Regions from separate parts of the Bacillus sp. AK124 genome, predicted to be linked through region 1. Evidence: predicted binding sites of a transcription regulator. Region 1 holds the regulator's gene; the other holds the start of a gene.

Region 1 (7,770 bases):
GATTCTCGGTGAACAAGCGGTCATTGCTGGCCCTGCCCTGCAGCTTCCACGACCTTCAGAATTGGCTTTAATCGGAGAACTTAAAGAGGCCGAGCCTGTGCACAGCGTTGTTCCAAACTATATTCGTCTGGCCGAAGCCGAGGCCGTCTGGCTTGAAAAACAAAAGTAAACGGGTGAAGCCATGAACACGCAAATGGTCATACGCGATATGAATCCAAAAGATTTGGACCAGGTTTTTGAAATTGAAAAAAGCTCTTTTTCTTCTCCGTGGAAAAAAGAATCTTTTCATCATGAGCTTTTTCACAATATGTATGCTCATTACCTCGTTCTCGAAGTTGAGGAGCAAGTTGTCGGCTACTGCGGGATTTGGATCGTCATGGATGATGCCCAGATCACCAACATTGCCGTTTCACCTGCATATCGGGGCCGCCATTTAGGAGAAGCTCTTTTGAAAGCCGCGATGAAGCTTTGCCGGATGAAAAAGGCGGTTCAGCTTTCTTTAGAGGTAAGGGTATCGAATCATATTGCACAAAGCTTATACAAAAAGCTCGGCTTTGAGCCGGGAGGAATTCGTAAAAATTATTATACCGATAATGGGGAAGATGCATTATTAATGTGGGTGAGACTAAATGAATCATAAAAAAGATCTGTATGTATTAGGAATCGAAACAAGCTGTGATGAGACGGCCGCCGCGATTGTCAAAAACGGAACGGATATCATTTCAAATGTCGTAGCGTCGCAAATCGAAAGTCATAAACGGTTTGGCGGCGTTGTTCCCGAGATCGCATCAAGGCATCACGTGGAACAGATGACGATCGTGCTTGAGGAAGCCTTTGCACAAGCGGACATGACATTTGATGACATTGATGCCATCGCAGTAACGGAAGGACCGGGGCTTGTCGGCGCTTTATTGATCGGCGTGAATGCCGCGAAAGCGCTCAGTTTTGCCCGCGGCATACCGCTCGTAGGCGTCCATCACATTGCCGGTCACATCTATGCCAACAGACTTGTTCAGGACATTCAATTTCCGGCGATTGCCCTTGTCGTCTCAGGCGGCCACACCGAACTCGTGTATATGAAAGAGCACGGCTCATTTGAAGTCATCGGAGAGACGCTCGACGATGCGGCAGGCGAAGCCTATGACAAAGTGGCGAGAACGATGGGGCTTCCTTATCCGGGAGGACCTCACATTGACAAACTTGCGCAAAAAGGCGAGGCAAATGTGCCGCTGCCGCGCGCATGGCTTGAAGAAGGCTCTTATCATTTCAGCTTCAGCGGATTGAAGTCCGCAGTCATCAACACGCTTCACAACGCTTCACAAAAAGGTGAAACGATAGCTCCGGAAGATTTGTCAGCCAGCTTTCAGGAAAGCGTCATTGATGTCCTCGTCACAAAAACGGAACGCGCTGCGAAAGCTTATGGCGTCAAACAGGTGCTGCTTGCCGGAGGAGTTGCTGCAAACAAAGGGTTGAGAGCGGCGCTTGAAAAAACGTTCAGCAGCCATCCGGAGATTGAGCTTTTGATCCCGCCGCTTTCGCTGTGTACGGACAATGCCGCGATGATTGCCGCCGCAGGTACGGTTGCTTTTGAAAAAGGAATCAGAGGAAAATATGATATGAACGGTCAGCCTGGCTTAGATCTGACGTCTTATTAAAACCTCACGCTCTGTGAGGTTTTTTTGCCCGGGAATAGTTATTAACAGGTTATTAACATATATCCACAGTCTTGTGTATAATGTTAAAAACCTTAATTTACAGACCTTTTTCACCTGTTAATAATGTGTATAAATATTATGTTTTTTGTGGATATTGTGGGTAAATCGCTTTCTTTCTTTTAAATAAAGGATTTTAATTGTGGACAAAAAAACCGCTCCGGCTTGGAGCGGTTCATCCTTTATTCATTTGTAGAGAGTGTTTCCCATTCTGTTAACAGTTGTTCAAGCTCCTCATTCAGCCGTTCATTTTCAGAGTGGATTTCCTGGACCTTCTCATGGTCTTGGAAGACGGCGGGGTCACACAGGAGCTCTTCATTTTTTTCGATCTGTTCTTCAATGTCCGTAATTCTTGTTTCGATTTCTTCAATCCTGCGCTGCCGCTGGCGTTCTTTTCTTTTCAGCTCTTTTTCTTCTTCATAGCTCTTTTTTGCGCCAGGTTTTTCGGAAGCGTTTTTCTGATGCTCTTCCGTCTGTTTTTCTAGTTCTTTCAGTTCAAGCTGCTGCGCTTTTTTTTCTGTGTAATAATCGTAGTCGCCTAAATATTCTTCTGCTTTGTCGCGGGAAAGCTCCAGTACTTTTGTCGCGATCCGGTTGATAAAATAGCGGTCATGGGACACAAATAATATCGTTCCCGGGTAATCGATCAAAGCGTTCTCCAAGACTTCCTTGCTGTCCAGGTCGAGATGGTTTGTCGGCTCATCAAGAATAAGGAAGTTCGCTTTTTGGAGCATCAGCTTGGCGAGGGCAAGCCTTGCTTTTTCGCCGCCGCTTAACGCGTGTACAGGTTTTAATACGTCTTCTCCCGAAAACAGGAAGTTGCCGAGGCAGGTCCGGATATCCTTTTCATTCATTTCCGGATAATCGTCCCAAAGCTCGTCAAGCACGCGTTTTGACGACGTCAATTCAGCCTGTTCCTGGTCATAGTAGCCGATTGAGACATGGGAGCCTGTCGCGATTGTTCCCGATACCGGCTGCAGCTTTTGAATCAATGCTTTTAAAAGGGTTGACTTGCCGATTCCGTTCGGTCCGACCAGTGCAACGCTTTCCCCGCGGGTGATGTGAAAGTTCAATGAACGGAGAAGCGGGGGCTGCTCCTGATAGCTTACTGTCAAGTCTTCCACCCGCAGTACATCGTTTCCGCTTTGCCTTGTAATTTCAAAGCGGAAAGACGCCGACTTTTCATCTCCGAGCGGTTTGTCCATGATCTCCATCCGTTCAAGCTGCTTTCGTCTGCTCTGCGCCCGTTTCGTCGTCGAAGCTCTAGCCAGATTCCGGTCGACGAACTCCTGCAGCTTGGCGATTTCGTCCTGCTGCTTTTCATAAAGCTTTGTTTCCTTTTCCAGCTGTTCGGCTTTTAATTGGAGATAAGAGCTGTAGTTCCCGGTATATTTTTTGCTTTGGGACCGGCTGATCTCGTAAACTTGGGTAACCACTTTGTCAAGAAAGTACCTGTCATGGGAAACGATTAAAATCGCTCCGCTGTAATTTTGCAAATATTGTTCAAGCCATGTCAGGGTATCGATATCCAAGTGGTTTGTCGGTTCGTCCAAAATGAGGAGGTCGGGTTTTGTCAAAAGCATTTTTCCGAGGGCAAGCCTTGTTTTTTGACCTCCGCTTAAGTCCTGGACGCGGACGGAGTCGTCAAATCCCGCAAAGCCGAGCCCGTGCATGACGGATCTGACCTCTGCCTCATATTGGTAGCCGCCTTTGTCCTTGAACTCCTGCTGAAGCCTGTCATACGTCTTCATCAATGATTCAAGCATGTCCGGTCCGGCCTGCGCCATCTTTTCCTCGATCGCGCGCATTTCTTTTTCCATTTTTTTTAGAAAATCAAATACCGACAGCAATTCCTCTTTGAGCGTCAGCTTGGAATCGAGGCCGGAATGCTGGTCAAGGTAGCCCATCGTCAAATCTTTCGGCTTGATGATGTCCCCCTTTTCATATGAAAGTTTTCCTGCGATAATCTTTAGAAGAGTCGATTTTCCGGCGCCGTTGCGTCCGACGATCGCAATCCGGTCCCGAGATCTGACTTCGAGTTTTATATTCGTTAAAATCGTATCGGCTCCAAACGATTTTGAAAGTTGGTTCACTTGTAAAATCATCATGATCTTTCACCTCTTGTCTGCTATTTTAAGTGTAGCCTATCACTGCGCAGTCAGCAAACAATTAAGTGAACTCTGGAAGATTTTAGCCAAAGAAAAAGACAGAATGAAAAAAATAGTGTATGATCGTTATAAGGAGAGTTCAGAACATGAATGAGTTTACACATTTTAATGAACAAGGCAGAGCCAAGATGGTTGATATAAGCGAAAAGGAAGCTTCAGTACGCACAGCTGCGGCTGTTTCAAGCGTGTCTATGAATCGAACAGTACATGAAAAAATCAAAAACCGGGAAATCGGAAAGGGCGATGTATTGGCGGTGGCGCAAGTGGCCGGAATCATGGCCGCAAAACAGACATCCGCCATCATCCCGATGTGCCATCCGATCGCTCTGAAAGGAGTCGACATCGCCTTTCGCTGGGAGGAGAAAGAACAGAAGAGCATCCTGCATATTCAATCTAAAGTGAAGACCAAAGGGAGCACAGGTGTGGAAATGGAAGCGTTAACTTCGGCCTCCGTATGTGCGCTGACCGTATATGACATGTGCAAAGCGGCGGATAAGGGAATGGTGATAGGACCGACCTTTCTTCTCGAAAAGACAGGCGGGAAAAACGGTGACTATAAAAGGGAAAAAGCTGATGTAGACATGGAGGATTAGTTTATGAACATGGATCATTCAAAAATTCCGCAAGCGACAGCGAAACGGTTGCCATTATATTATCGTTTTTTAAAAAACCTTCATGCATCCGGAAAACAGCGTGTATCTTCCGCTGAGCTGAGCGATGCCGTCAAAGTCGATTCTGCGACCATCCGCAGGGACTTCTCGTACTTCGGCGCGCTCGGAAAAAAAGGATACGGCTACAATGTCAATTATTTGCTGTCCTTTTTCAGAAAGACGCTTGATCAGGATGAAATGACGAACGTAACGCTCATTGGCGTGGGGAATTTGGGGACAGCCTTTCTCCATTACAATTTTATCAAAAATAATAATACAAAAATCGCCATGGCGTTTGACATCAATGAGGAAAAAATCGGAACCGAGGTCGGCGGTGTTCCCGTCTATGATCTGAATAGACTTGAAGAGCATATGACGGATGATATCCCCGTCGCCATTTTGACGGTACCGGCTCAAGCCGCACAGTCGATTACAGACAGGCTGGTGGCGCTTGGCATTAAAGGCATTCTTAATTTCACGCCGGCCCGCTTGAATGTGCCGGAACACATTCGCATTCATCATATAGATTTGGCGGTTGAACTTCAGTCGCTGGTGTATTTCATGAAACATTATTCAATGCAGGAAAAGTAAAACGGAAAACGAAAAATAAAGGAAAGGGGGCAGGCTTTATGCCAATCGGTCCTGGAAGCTTTATTTTAATTGTCGTGGTGGCGCTTTTGATATTCGGCCCGAAAAAACTTCCCGAGCTGGGAAGAGCGGCGGGAAACACGCTGAGGGAGTTTAAGAATGCGACAAAAGGTTTGGCTGACGACGATTCCGATAAAAAGAAAGAAGATCAGTAGGATAGGATGACATTTATGAAGGAAAGAGAAATGTCGCTGATAGAACATATCACAGAACTACGCAGACGGCTTGTGATCACTTTTTTCTTTTTTGTTTTATTTGTTGTGGCAGGCTTTTTATTGGCAAAGCCGCTGATTATCTATCTGCAGCAGACGGATGAAGCAAAGCTGCTGACGCTCAACGCGTTCAAGCTGACCGATCCTTTATTTGTGTACGTGCAGTTCGCTTTCATCATCGGCGCCGTCTTGACTTCGCCGCTTGTTTTATACCAGCTGTGGGCTTTCATTAGCCCGGGGCTGTATGAAAAAGAACGAAAAGTGACGCTCAGCTATATTCCGATATCGATTATTCTTTTTTTAGGCGGCATTGCCTTTTCTTACTTTATTTTATTTCCGTTTGTCGTGGACTTTATGACGAGAGTCTCAGATGATCTGAATGTCAACCAGGTCATCGGAATACACGAATATTTTCAGTTTCTGCTTCAGTTGACGCTTCCTTTTGGCTTATTGTTTCAGATGCCTGTGGTCATCATGTTTATCACAAGGCTCGGCCTCGTGACGCCGATGTTTTTGGCGAAAATCAGAAAATACGCATATTTTGTGTTGTTCGTCATCGCGGCCCTCATTACACCGCCTGAGCTTTTGTCGCATTTAATGGTCTCAGTGCCATTGCTCATTCTTTATGAAATCAGTATCGTGATTTCAAGAATATCCTACAGGCAGGCGCAAAAAACAATGATTCAAGAGGAAAATCAAGCGTTTTTGAACGACCATACTAAATAAGAGCCATTCTTTTTCAGAATGGCTCTTTTCCTTCACAAAAAAGGCTATTGATCTTTTCGTTTCATCTTGCCGGCCAGGGCGAACATTTTAAAGGAAATGCTGATATTATAGGCTGCGAAAAGCATCAGCAGGATCGTGTAAAAAGACCACATGCTTCCGGGCGAGGTTGCCGCCAGATATGTAAACAGCACACCCGTTAATAAATAAATCGCTCCCCAGAATTTAGGGCTTCTCATCATAGAAATCCTCCAATAATCATTTGCATTTTCTCGACGTGTTTCAAATATTCTTCAATAGGCTCCCGGAATGTCTGCAGTAAGACGACGAGCGTATTCATGGCGACATGGGCGAAAATAGGCACGATAATCCGGTTGGTTCTGACATATAAAAAGGAGAATGTGAATCCCATTGCTGTATAAATGAGCAGATGGCTGAAATCCAAATGGACGACCGAGAAGAGCACCGAACTGAACAAAGCGGCAATGAAAAAATTCGTTTTCTCATAGATTGCACCGAAAATGATCTTTCTGAAAATGATTTCTTCAAGAATCGGTCCGAATACAGAAGAGACAAACACCATCAGCGGCAATGCGGTGATGATTTCCATGATCCGCTGCGTATTTTCCGATTCCGGGTTGACCCCGAACAAGTACATTTCGATCGAAGCGGCAATTGACTGCGAAAACAAAGCGAGAAAAACGCCGGCTACCGCCCATCCGATTGACGCTCCAACCGATGCTTTCGGGCGGTTGCGAAGCGTCGTCTTCGGCACCGTCCGCAAAATCAGCAGCACGATAACGAGACAGAGGGTAAACGCGATGACAGACCAGACGCCTGTCAATGTAAGCTGGGCTTCAGCCTTTGGCTGTCCTTTGCCCACTCCCAAAAAGTAAAGAAGAGGCAAGCCGACAGCGGCCGACAATTGCATGAGAACGTATGCCAATATAATAAACCAGTATTGTTTTCTCAAGCTTTATGTACTCCTTTTCTAAAAATCTAATTCAGACTATGTTTATTGTAACACACTCTTTTTAAATTATAGGATGATAAGGACATGCGGAGAAATGTAAGCGCAAAAAAATTTGACCTTATCACTTGAAATTGCCTGGGAGATTCTTTATTATAAGAATTGTGTTAGCACTCACCGAGTGCGAGTGCTAAAATTACATATGAAAATATTGAGGAGGTTGTTTCATTGTTAAAGCCATTAGGTGATCGCGTTGTCATTGAGCTCGTTGAGTCTGAAGAAAAAACTGCCAGCGGAATCGTACTTCCTGACTCCGCAAAAGAAAAACCACAAGAGGGTAAAGTGGTTGCAGCCGGTTCAGGCCGTGTGTTAGAGAGCGGAGAGCGCGTTGCATTAGAAGTTAAAACAGGCGACCGCATCATCTTCTCAAAATATGCAGGTACCGAAGTGAAATATGAAGGTACTGACTACTTAATCTTGCGTGAAAGCGACATTTTAGCTGTTATCGGCTAAGTCATAAATAAAAACGAGACAATTATATAGGAGGTTCGAATAACATGGCAAAAGATATTAAGTTTAGCGAAGAAGCCCGCCGTTCAATGCTGCGCGGTGTAGATGCATTGGCGGATGCTGTAAAGGTAACTTTGGGACCTAAAGGACGCAACGTCGTTCTTGAGAAAAAATTCG
Region 2 (7,770 bases), 1.4 Mb from region 1:
AGGGGAGGTGATCACCGTTTTCGGCTGAGCCGAAATTTGCTCAAATGTAAAGCATTCCTCTTCCCGTTCTTCAGCTAAGTCTTTCAACTCAAGATTCGTTATTTTTTCAAGCGATTCCCACGCTTTAACGGCTACTTTCCCGTTTGAAGTGGAAGAGAGGGTCAATACCGCTTCCGCAGCCTGTCTTGCATCACTGATGTCAGGACAGCCTTTGGCGATCGTGTCGTCTTTTACGACGCCGAGCGTTTTTTTGAGGGAATCATATTCCGCTTCAACAGACCAGTTCATACCTTTCGTACCAAACGGCTGTTTGACAACATTCGGCCCAAGCGATGTCATCTTATTGAAAATCTGCTTGTAATCCCGTTCCACAACATGAATTTGCGGCATTGTTTTGCCGGGAACGGCAGGGCAGTCGCCTTTGCTCCAATCTTTGATTTTCCCGAGCGGCTGCGCCATTTCCTGTGGAGTGTCATGGAGAAGAGGAGTCGCAACAGCCTCTTTTACAGGTTCCATGTCCATTTCTTCAGCCAGATTGGAAACCGCTTTTGCCAATGCTTTGAAAATATCCCAATCAGACTTTGCTTCCCACGGCGCGCTGATTGCCGGGTTAAACGGGTGGATGAACGGATGCATATCCGTGCTGCTGAGATCGTGTTTTTCGTACCATGTGGCCGCAGGGAGCACGATGTCTGAATAAAGGGCTGTTCCCGCCATCCGGAAATCGAGATTGACCAGTAAGTCGAGTTTGCCTTCAGGCGCTTTGTCACGCCATGTGATTTCTTCGGGACGGATGCTGTCCTGATCATCGTTCATCAGTCCGTTAGTCGTGCCGAGCAAGTGCTTCAGAAAATATTCATGACCTTTGCCGGAGCTCGAGATTAAGTTGGCTCTCCAGACAAATAGATTTCTCGGGAAGTTCTTTTCATTGTCAGGATCTTCAATCGAAAACTTGAGATTTTTCTCCTCAAGCTGTCTGGCGATATAGCTTCCGACTTGCTGAGCGTTCTCAGCGCCTGCTTTTTCTGCTTCTTTATACAGATCGATACCGTTTTTCTCAAACGTCGGATACGATGGAAGCCATCCGAGTCTTGCCGCCAGCACATTGTAATCGGCGTGGTGCTTGTAGCGCGATGTTTTTGCGATAGGGGAAGCAAGCCCGCTGATTTCCTGATCTTCATAGCGCCACTGATCGGTAGCGAAGTAGAAAAATGATGTTCCGTTTTGCAGTTTGGCAGGGCCTCCCCAGTCTTTTGCCGTCGCGATCGTCTGCCATCCTTCGGCCGGCCGGAGTTTTTCCTGGCCGACATAGTGGGCCCAGCCGCCTCCGTTAACCCCTTGAGCTCCGACGAGAAGCACAAGGTTCAGCACAGCTCTGTAAATGGTGTCTGAATTGAACCAATGGTTAATCCCGGCGCCGACAATGATCATTGAACGGCCCTCTGTGTCAATCGCATTTTGCGCGAATTCCCTTGCGATTTTGATCACCATTTCACTTTTAATGCCGGTAATCGGCTCTTGCCAAGCCGGTGTAAACGGTTCAGGATCATCAAATGATGCCGGCGTCTGCCCGTCAATTCCGCGGTTGACGCCATAGTTGGCGAGCGTCAGGTCGAAAACGGTAGAAACAAAAACTTCCTCTCCGTCCAGAATCATTTTTTTGATCGGAAGCGGTCTTTCAAGCACTTTATTGCCGTCATGTGAGAAGTAAGGAATGTTGACCGTGCCGATCATATCTTCGTGTCCAAGCATGGAAAGCCGAGGTGTGATCGGTTTTTCTGAATCCTCATCAACCATGCGCAGATTCCATTTTCCTTGGCCGTCCCAGCGGGAGCCCATCGTGCCCTGCGGAATCGCAAATCCATCTGTGTCTTCATCCCAAACGGCAGGCTTCCACTCATCATGTTCTGTCGCACGCCCGATATCTTTAGCATGGAGGAAGCGGCCTGCTGTGAACGTTCCGTTTTCCTCTTTCAAAGTCACCAAAAACGGGAAATCGGTATATTGTTTTGCATAATCAATAAAACGCTCCGTTTTCTGGTTGACATAAAAGTCTTGGAGAATGACGTGGCCCATCGCCATGGCCAGTGCGCCGTCCGTGCCTTGTCTGATGCTCAGCCAATCATCGGAAAACTTTGAGGACTCGGCAAAGTCCGGGCTGATCGAAATCACTTTTGCCCCTTTATAGCGGGCTTCGGCTAAAAAGTGAGCGTCAGGCGTTCTGGTAAGCGGCACATTAGAACCCCATGTCATGATGTAGCCTGAATTGTACCAGTCGCTGCTTTCCGGAACGTCGGTTTGATCTCCCCAAATTTGCGGTGAAGCAGGAGGGAGGTCGGCATACCAGTCATAGAAGCTCAGCATCGGCCCGCCGATCAGGGACATAAAGCGTGACCCTGCTGCGTGGCTGAGCATCGACATGGCTGGAATCGGCGAGAAGCCGACATTTCGGTCAGGACCGTATTTGGCAATGGTGTACAGAAGGGAAGCCGAAATCAGCTTCAGGACTTCGCTCCATTCGGCGCGGACAAATCCGCCTTTTCCGCGCGCCTGTTTATAGGCCTTTGCTTTTTCAGGGTTTTCGATAATTGATTTCCATGCTTCCAGCGGATTTTTGCTGCTGTTTAGCGCCTCGCGCCACATCTGGATCAGCACACCGCGTACATACGGATATTTCACGCGGAGCGGGCTGTATATATACCAGGAAAAGCTCGCTCCTCTCGGACAGCCGCGCGGTTCAAAGTCCGGCATATCAGGGCCAGTCGAAGGGTAATCGAGTCGCTGCCCTTCCCATGTGACGATTCCGTTTTTGACGTAGATATTCCAGCTGCAGGAGCCTGTACAGTTCACCCCGTGGGTAGAGCGAACCACTTTATCATGCTGCCATCTATTTCTGTATACATCTTCCCAATTCCGGTCTTCATAAGTGGTTTGGCTGTGTTGATTGGAATGGCGTTCAATAGGAGAGAAATAATTTAATCTCCTGAAAATGGGACTCTGTTTCTTTTTTTTCATTGCTGGTTCACTCCTTCTGAGTCAGTGATGCTACCCTCACTATATATGGAGGAGGCGCTGGACCTTGTTAAATTTGTCACATGGTTTCGGGTTTTCACAAATTTGTCACATTTTCAGGAGGGGGAGAGGGAGGACAAAAAAACAGCCTGCATGGAAGCGGGCTGTCGAATGGGTCAATCGCTCGTGTTCAAAATTCTCTTTTCCCCGGTAATCTCTTGAATCGGGGCGATGTTCTGGGTGAATTCCAAAGTTCCGATATAGCGGCCGTTTTCATCGCGTACGGCAAAATAGCGGATGAACACGTATTTGTCTTTAAATTTGATCCAAAAGTCTTCAACGTCTTTTTTGCCTGATTTAAAGTCGTCAAGAAGTTTGTTGACGATGTGGACGCTTGCCGGCGGATGGCAGTTTTGGACGGTCCGGCCGATTACGGCTTTTGTCCTTGCGAAAATCCGTTCCTTTCCGTGTGAAAAATAGCGGACCACATCGTTTTCATCGATGAAGGTGATATCGACCGGAAGATGGTTCATCATGTGCTCAAGCTGGGCCACGGACAGAATACCCGTAGGGAGCCTGACATATCCGTCAGCCGCTTCTTCTGTTGTTTTGAGCTGATGGCGTTCAGGCTTCCACACCGTTTCCGGAGCAGTCAGGCAATATCCGATCTCGTCGCTTTCAGCCGCGATTTTCAGCCATTCGTCTTCTGTCAGCGTTCTGAGCGCCATCGGCAAGAGGATATTTTCTTCTTTATAAATCATTTCCGTGCCTTCTTGAATGATAAACGTTAGCTCGCGGATGACTTCATCTTTTTTGTCCGGCGTATACTCTTCCAACAAACGCTTCACTTCTTTGATGCTCTTGCGGATAAAATCATCGACAGCCCACATCACTTGGCTGGGCCCAGTAATTCCGTACTTTTCTAAATAGGGGAAGAGAAGATTTTCTTTTCTGCTGTAATGTTTGTCGACATCGGCGAGCAAGTTCAAGTCTGTGAGCAGCTTGAGAATGTTGTCGCGGTGATCTTCTTTTTCAAAACGTTCCAAATGAAGCTGCATTTTAAAGTTCAAAAGGAGGTCGATTTCTTTATTTTCTTTCATAAAAGTATGAACGGGATGGCCTGGCTGCTTATCGGCGTCAGCGCGGTGAATGTCTTCAATCGATCCTTTAAACACAGCGGCGTGAACGGAACAAAGCTCTTGAATTTCTTCGGGGGTAATGCCTTCTTCCTTCATTAACGCCTGTTCCAGCTGAGCGATTTCTTCAGCATTGACTGAACCGAACGTCTTTTCAAACCGTTTTTTGACGTCGGCAAGCGGTTTTCCTTTATGAAGGTCGATGATGATTTCTTTCAGAAGCTGCTTTTTTTCCTCTGGCAGACCTTGCTGCGTTTCCCGGTTGTTAATCATTTCGCTCATCGTTTTTCTCCTTTCCAAACGGGGTCAAATCCGTGCGCTTTCAATATGTCTAAGACATGCGGCCATTCGATTTGCATCATTCGCGCGCCTTTCGGAATCGTCACGATACGCCCGGCTGTTTCCAGCATGCCGGGCTTCGTTATGTTTTTAAACCCGGCTTCCTTCATCACGGCTTTTAGTTCAGGATGCAATGTGCAAAGTTCGTATACGGAATCGTTCAAATCAATTTTTTTATGCAGAGGGATCACATCCTTTGATAGTGATGATCATTCTCATCTATACCGTAATACAAGTATGCTGAAAAAAATGTGACGTACATCACATTTTTCAGCGCAAAGCCTTCGGAATATAAATACAGCTCGGGTCGCTTTCCAGATAATCGCCTGTCAGAGCATAGGCACGTGAGCGCGAACCGCCGCACACATGGCGGAATTCACAGACGCCGCATTTTCCTTTAAATCCGTCCGGATTTCGCAAATTCTTAAAGATCGGTGATTCGCGATAAATCTCAGCCAGCGGCTGTTCGCGGATGTTTCCGGCTTTAAACGGCAGGAGTCCGCTTGGATATACATCGCCGATATGGGAGATAAACATAAAGCCGTTGCCATCGTTCACACCTTTCGGAGCCCGGCCCAATCCGCCGATCGCATCCATTTTCCCTTTCTGCAATGCGTGTTCATAGCGGATTTTCATGTTGGGGTCTTTCGCTTCCCGCATTTTTTGTTGAATAACGACCCGTCGGTAGTGCTGGGCTGCTGTCGTTTTGATGTCAAAAGGCGCTTCTTTTGCCAAACGGCTGAGCCAAAGAAAGACTTTTTCATGGTCCACCGGCGAAATCATATCTTCCCGCTTCGCGCGGCCTGTCGGGACGAGAAAAAATACACTCCATAATACACAGTTCAATTCTTCGATCAGCTTTGCCATTTCATCCAGGTAATCGATGTTATAAGCGGATATAACGGTATTAATCTGCAGAGGCAGATGGCATTCATGAATGTAGCGTATGGCCTTCATGGTCAGGTCAAAGGAACCGTCCGTTCCTCGAAAATGATCATGAATCTCTCGGGTTGGCCCGTCCAAGCTGAACGCCCATCGGGATAAGCCGATTTCTTTTGCTGATTGAATCGCTTCTCTTGTAACATTCGGCGTGGCACTCGGGGTCATAGAGACGCGAACCCCTTTTTGGACGGCATACTCAATAATGGCGAATACGTCGTCTCTCATTAAAGGGTCACCCCCTGTCAGCACGAGGAGGGGATTGTCCATCGCATGAATTTGATCGATTAAATCTTTTCCTTCTTTCAGGGTGAGCTCCCGCGGATCGCGTTTATTTTGAGCCGATGCCCGGCAATGAAGGCACTTGAGCTCGCACGCTCTTGTCAGCTCCCAAATGACGATAAACGGAGACTTGTCGAAATCGCAATGTATCATCTTTCATCTGTCCTTTCGTTTGCATTCATGTGTATCGTAGCGGAAATGAAAAAGAAAAAAAGTTAAGTAGATCACATTTAGAAAAGGAAGGGAAAGAAGGGGGAGGCCCTTCTCACGCGTCGTCTTCTGCAGAGGAGTTGAGGTAACGCAAAAAAAGCTGGTAGGAAAAATACAAATTCTGCTGAAGCAGCATGAGAAAGTTCGTCTGTAATTGGCGGTTATAAGTCATCATTTTTTTGAAAGTATGAAATGGAATTTCAAGTACGGCGGTTTCTGCGGCAGTGTTGACTGAAATAAACGGAGATACGAAAGGTTCGCCTTTTTGATCAATAGGGAAAACATCGCCTTTTTCCCACTCGGCGATCGTTCGGGATTCTTCTGGAAGTCTTCTGTCAGAAAAATGAACTTCCCCTTTTAAAACAAAATAGACGGATTGCGAATGAAGGAACGATCGCGAATGCTGAGATGGCTGGATATCGATCACCTTCCCGTTTTTCAGCAGCCTTTTGATGATCGGAAGGGGTACCCCGAGAAACATAGGAAGATTTTTCAGAAACAATAAGTAGTCAAACCGGTCCATGGTATATCCTCCTTCTATATATTAGCATTTAGTATAAAGCGCCGGGCTGGAGGGCGCAGTGATTTATTTCACACGCCTGTATGCAAAATGTCACTGTGTAAAAAAGACGAAACTTTTATAATGTAATAGAAAAGAAGGGAGGATGCGTGATGAAAGTGTTCATACCGAAGCAGCACGGCGCCTGGGCGATGCTTGTCATCCCGTTTGTTCTCGGCATGTTCGCCGGGGGCGCGGATGTAAAGCATATTCCGCTGTTCTGCGGATGGCTGTTTCTATATCTAGCGGCATTTCCGGCTACGATGATGGTGAAGAAGAAAAATATCGTTTACTATCAAAAATGGGTTCTCATCTACGGCATTCCGGCCATCGTTTTCCTGCTTATTTCGGTCTGGCTGGAGCCGCGGCTCGTTTTTCTCGGGCTGCCGCTGTTTCCGCTCTTTCTCATCAATCTTTATTATGCGAAAAGAAACAACGACAGGGCGCTTTTAAATGATATTGCGGCAATCCTTGTTTTCAGCGCGGGCGGGCTTGCGAGCTTCTGGATGGGAGCGGGGAAGCTTGATGGTGAAGCATTGTTTGTTTTTATCCAGTCCGCTTTGTTTTTCACAGGGAGCGCCTTTTATGTCAAGTCGATGATCCGCGAAAAGAAAAACAATCGGTTTAAACTTTATTCATGGGGATACCACGTATTCCTGCCGTTCATCTCGCTGGCCGCGGGGGCAGGATGGGCCGTGCTTGGTGTAGTGCCGAGCAGTTTCAGAGCGTGGTTTTTACATGGAAAGAAACTGTCGATTAAGACAATCGGAATCTCAGAGCTGGTGAATGCCTGTTTCTTTATGGCCGTGTTGATCGTTTTTCTGCTGCAAACGTAAAAAACAAGGACACTGTGCTTCATGTCCTTGTTTGTTTTCGTTTTTTCAGTCGATATTGCAGATGTCGAGCGGGCAGTTTTCACAGTCGATTTCGCGTTTTAAATAGTTGAGTTGATGAATGACGATTTTTCCTGAGTCCTCAATTGAAATGACACCGTTCTTCCGGAGGTCGCTCAGCATGCGGTTGATGCTCTCCCTTGCGGCGGCACAGAATTTCGCCAGATCCTGGTTCGTCAGCACAATATTGATGAGAATCCCGTCGCTTCTTGTGATGCCGTAGCTGTTTGCGAGACGGATCAAGGTGGAGTAGAGCGCGCCTTTTTTACCATTCAGCAAAAGGTCGCGGATTTTCGATTGAATCTTTCGCAAATGCGTGCTCATCCATTTCATAAACTCAAACGTCAGTGCACCGTTTTGTATGAGTTCTTTTTCAAGCTTATCTTTATTGATGACCAAC

The links. The regulator Rex, encoded in region 1, represses fermentation and respiration genes when NADH is low (regulators of the CRP and FNR family bind a similar motif). The targets are predictions, from matches to a motif close to TTGTGAAATATTTCACAA.
Region 2: a site for Rex is predicted at 3,080-3,097, ahead of M1E06_RS11360 (nitrate reductase subunit alpha). Genes of this name have one in related genera too.

The regions. Positions count from the first base shown of each region.
Region 1 covers NZ_CP096378.1:3,662,165-3,669,934, reverse strand. Annotated here, with positions in the region: gene tsaB (tRNA (adenosine(37)-N6)-threonylcarbamoyltransferase complex dimerization subunit type 1 TsaB) at 1-169, shown strand, start outside; gene rimI (ribosomal protein S18-alanine N-acetyltransferase) at 182-640, shown strand; gene tsaD (tRNA (adenosine(37)-N6)-threonylcarbamoyltransferase complex transferase subunit TsaD) at 630-1,655, shown strand; gene M1E06_RS18435 (ABC-F family ATP-binding cassette domain-containing protein) at 1,895-3,820, opposite strand; gene moaC (cyclic pyranopterin monophosphate synthase MoaC) at 3,967-4,473, shown strand; gene M1E06_RS18425 (redox-sensing transcriptional repressor Rex) at 4,477-5,121, shown strand; gene M1E06_RS18420 (twin-arginine translocase TatA/TatE family subunit) at 5,160-5,333, shown strand; gene tatC (twin-arginine translocase subunit TatC) at 5,340-6,116, shown strand; gene M1E06_RS18410 (YdiK family protein) at 6,161-6,352, opposite strand; gene M1E06_RS18405 (CPBP family intramembrane glutamic endopeptidase) at 6,352-7,086, opposite strand; gene groES (co-chaperone GroES) at 7,312-7,596, shown strand; gene groL (chaperonin GroEL) at 7,641-7,770, shown strand, end outside.
Region 2 covers NZ_CP096378.1:2,283,094-2,290,863, reverse strand. Annotated here, with positions in the region: gene M1E06_RS11360 (nitrate reductase subunit alpha) at 1-3,015, opposite strand, end outside; gene M1E06_RS11355 (DUF438 domain-containing protein) at 3,189-4,430, opposite strand; gene M1E06_RS11350 (DUF1858 domain-containing protein) at 4,427-4,651, opposite strand; gene M1E06_RS11345 (TIGR04053 family radical SAM/SPASM domain-containing protein) at 4,758-5,861, opposite strand; gene M1E06_RS11340 (cyclic nucleotide-binding domain-containing protein) at 5,974-6,441, opposite strand; gene M1E06_RS11335 (YwiC-like family protein) at 6,591-7,313, shown strand; gene M1E06_RS11330 (Crp/Fnr family transcriptional regulator) at 7,359-7,770, opposite strand, start outside.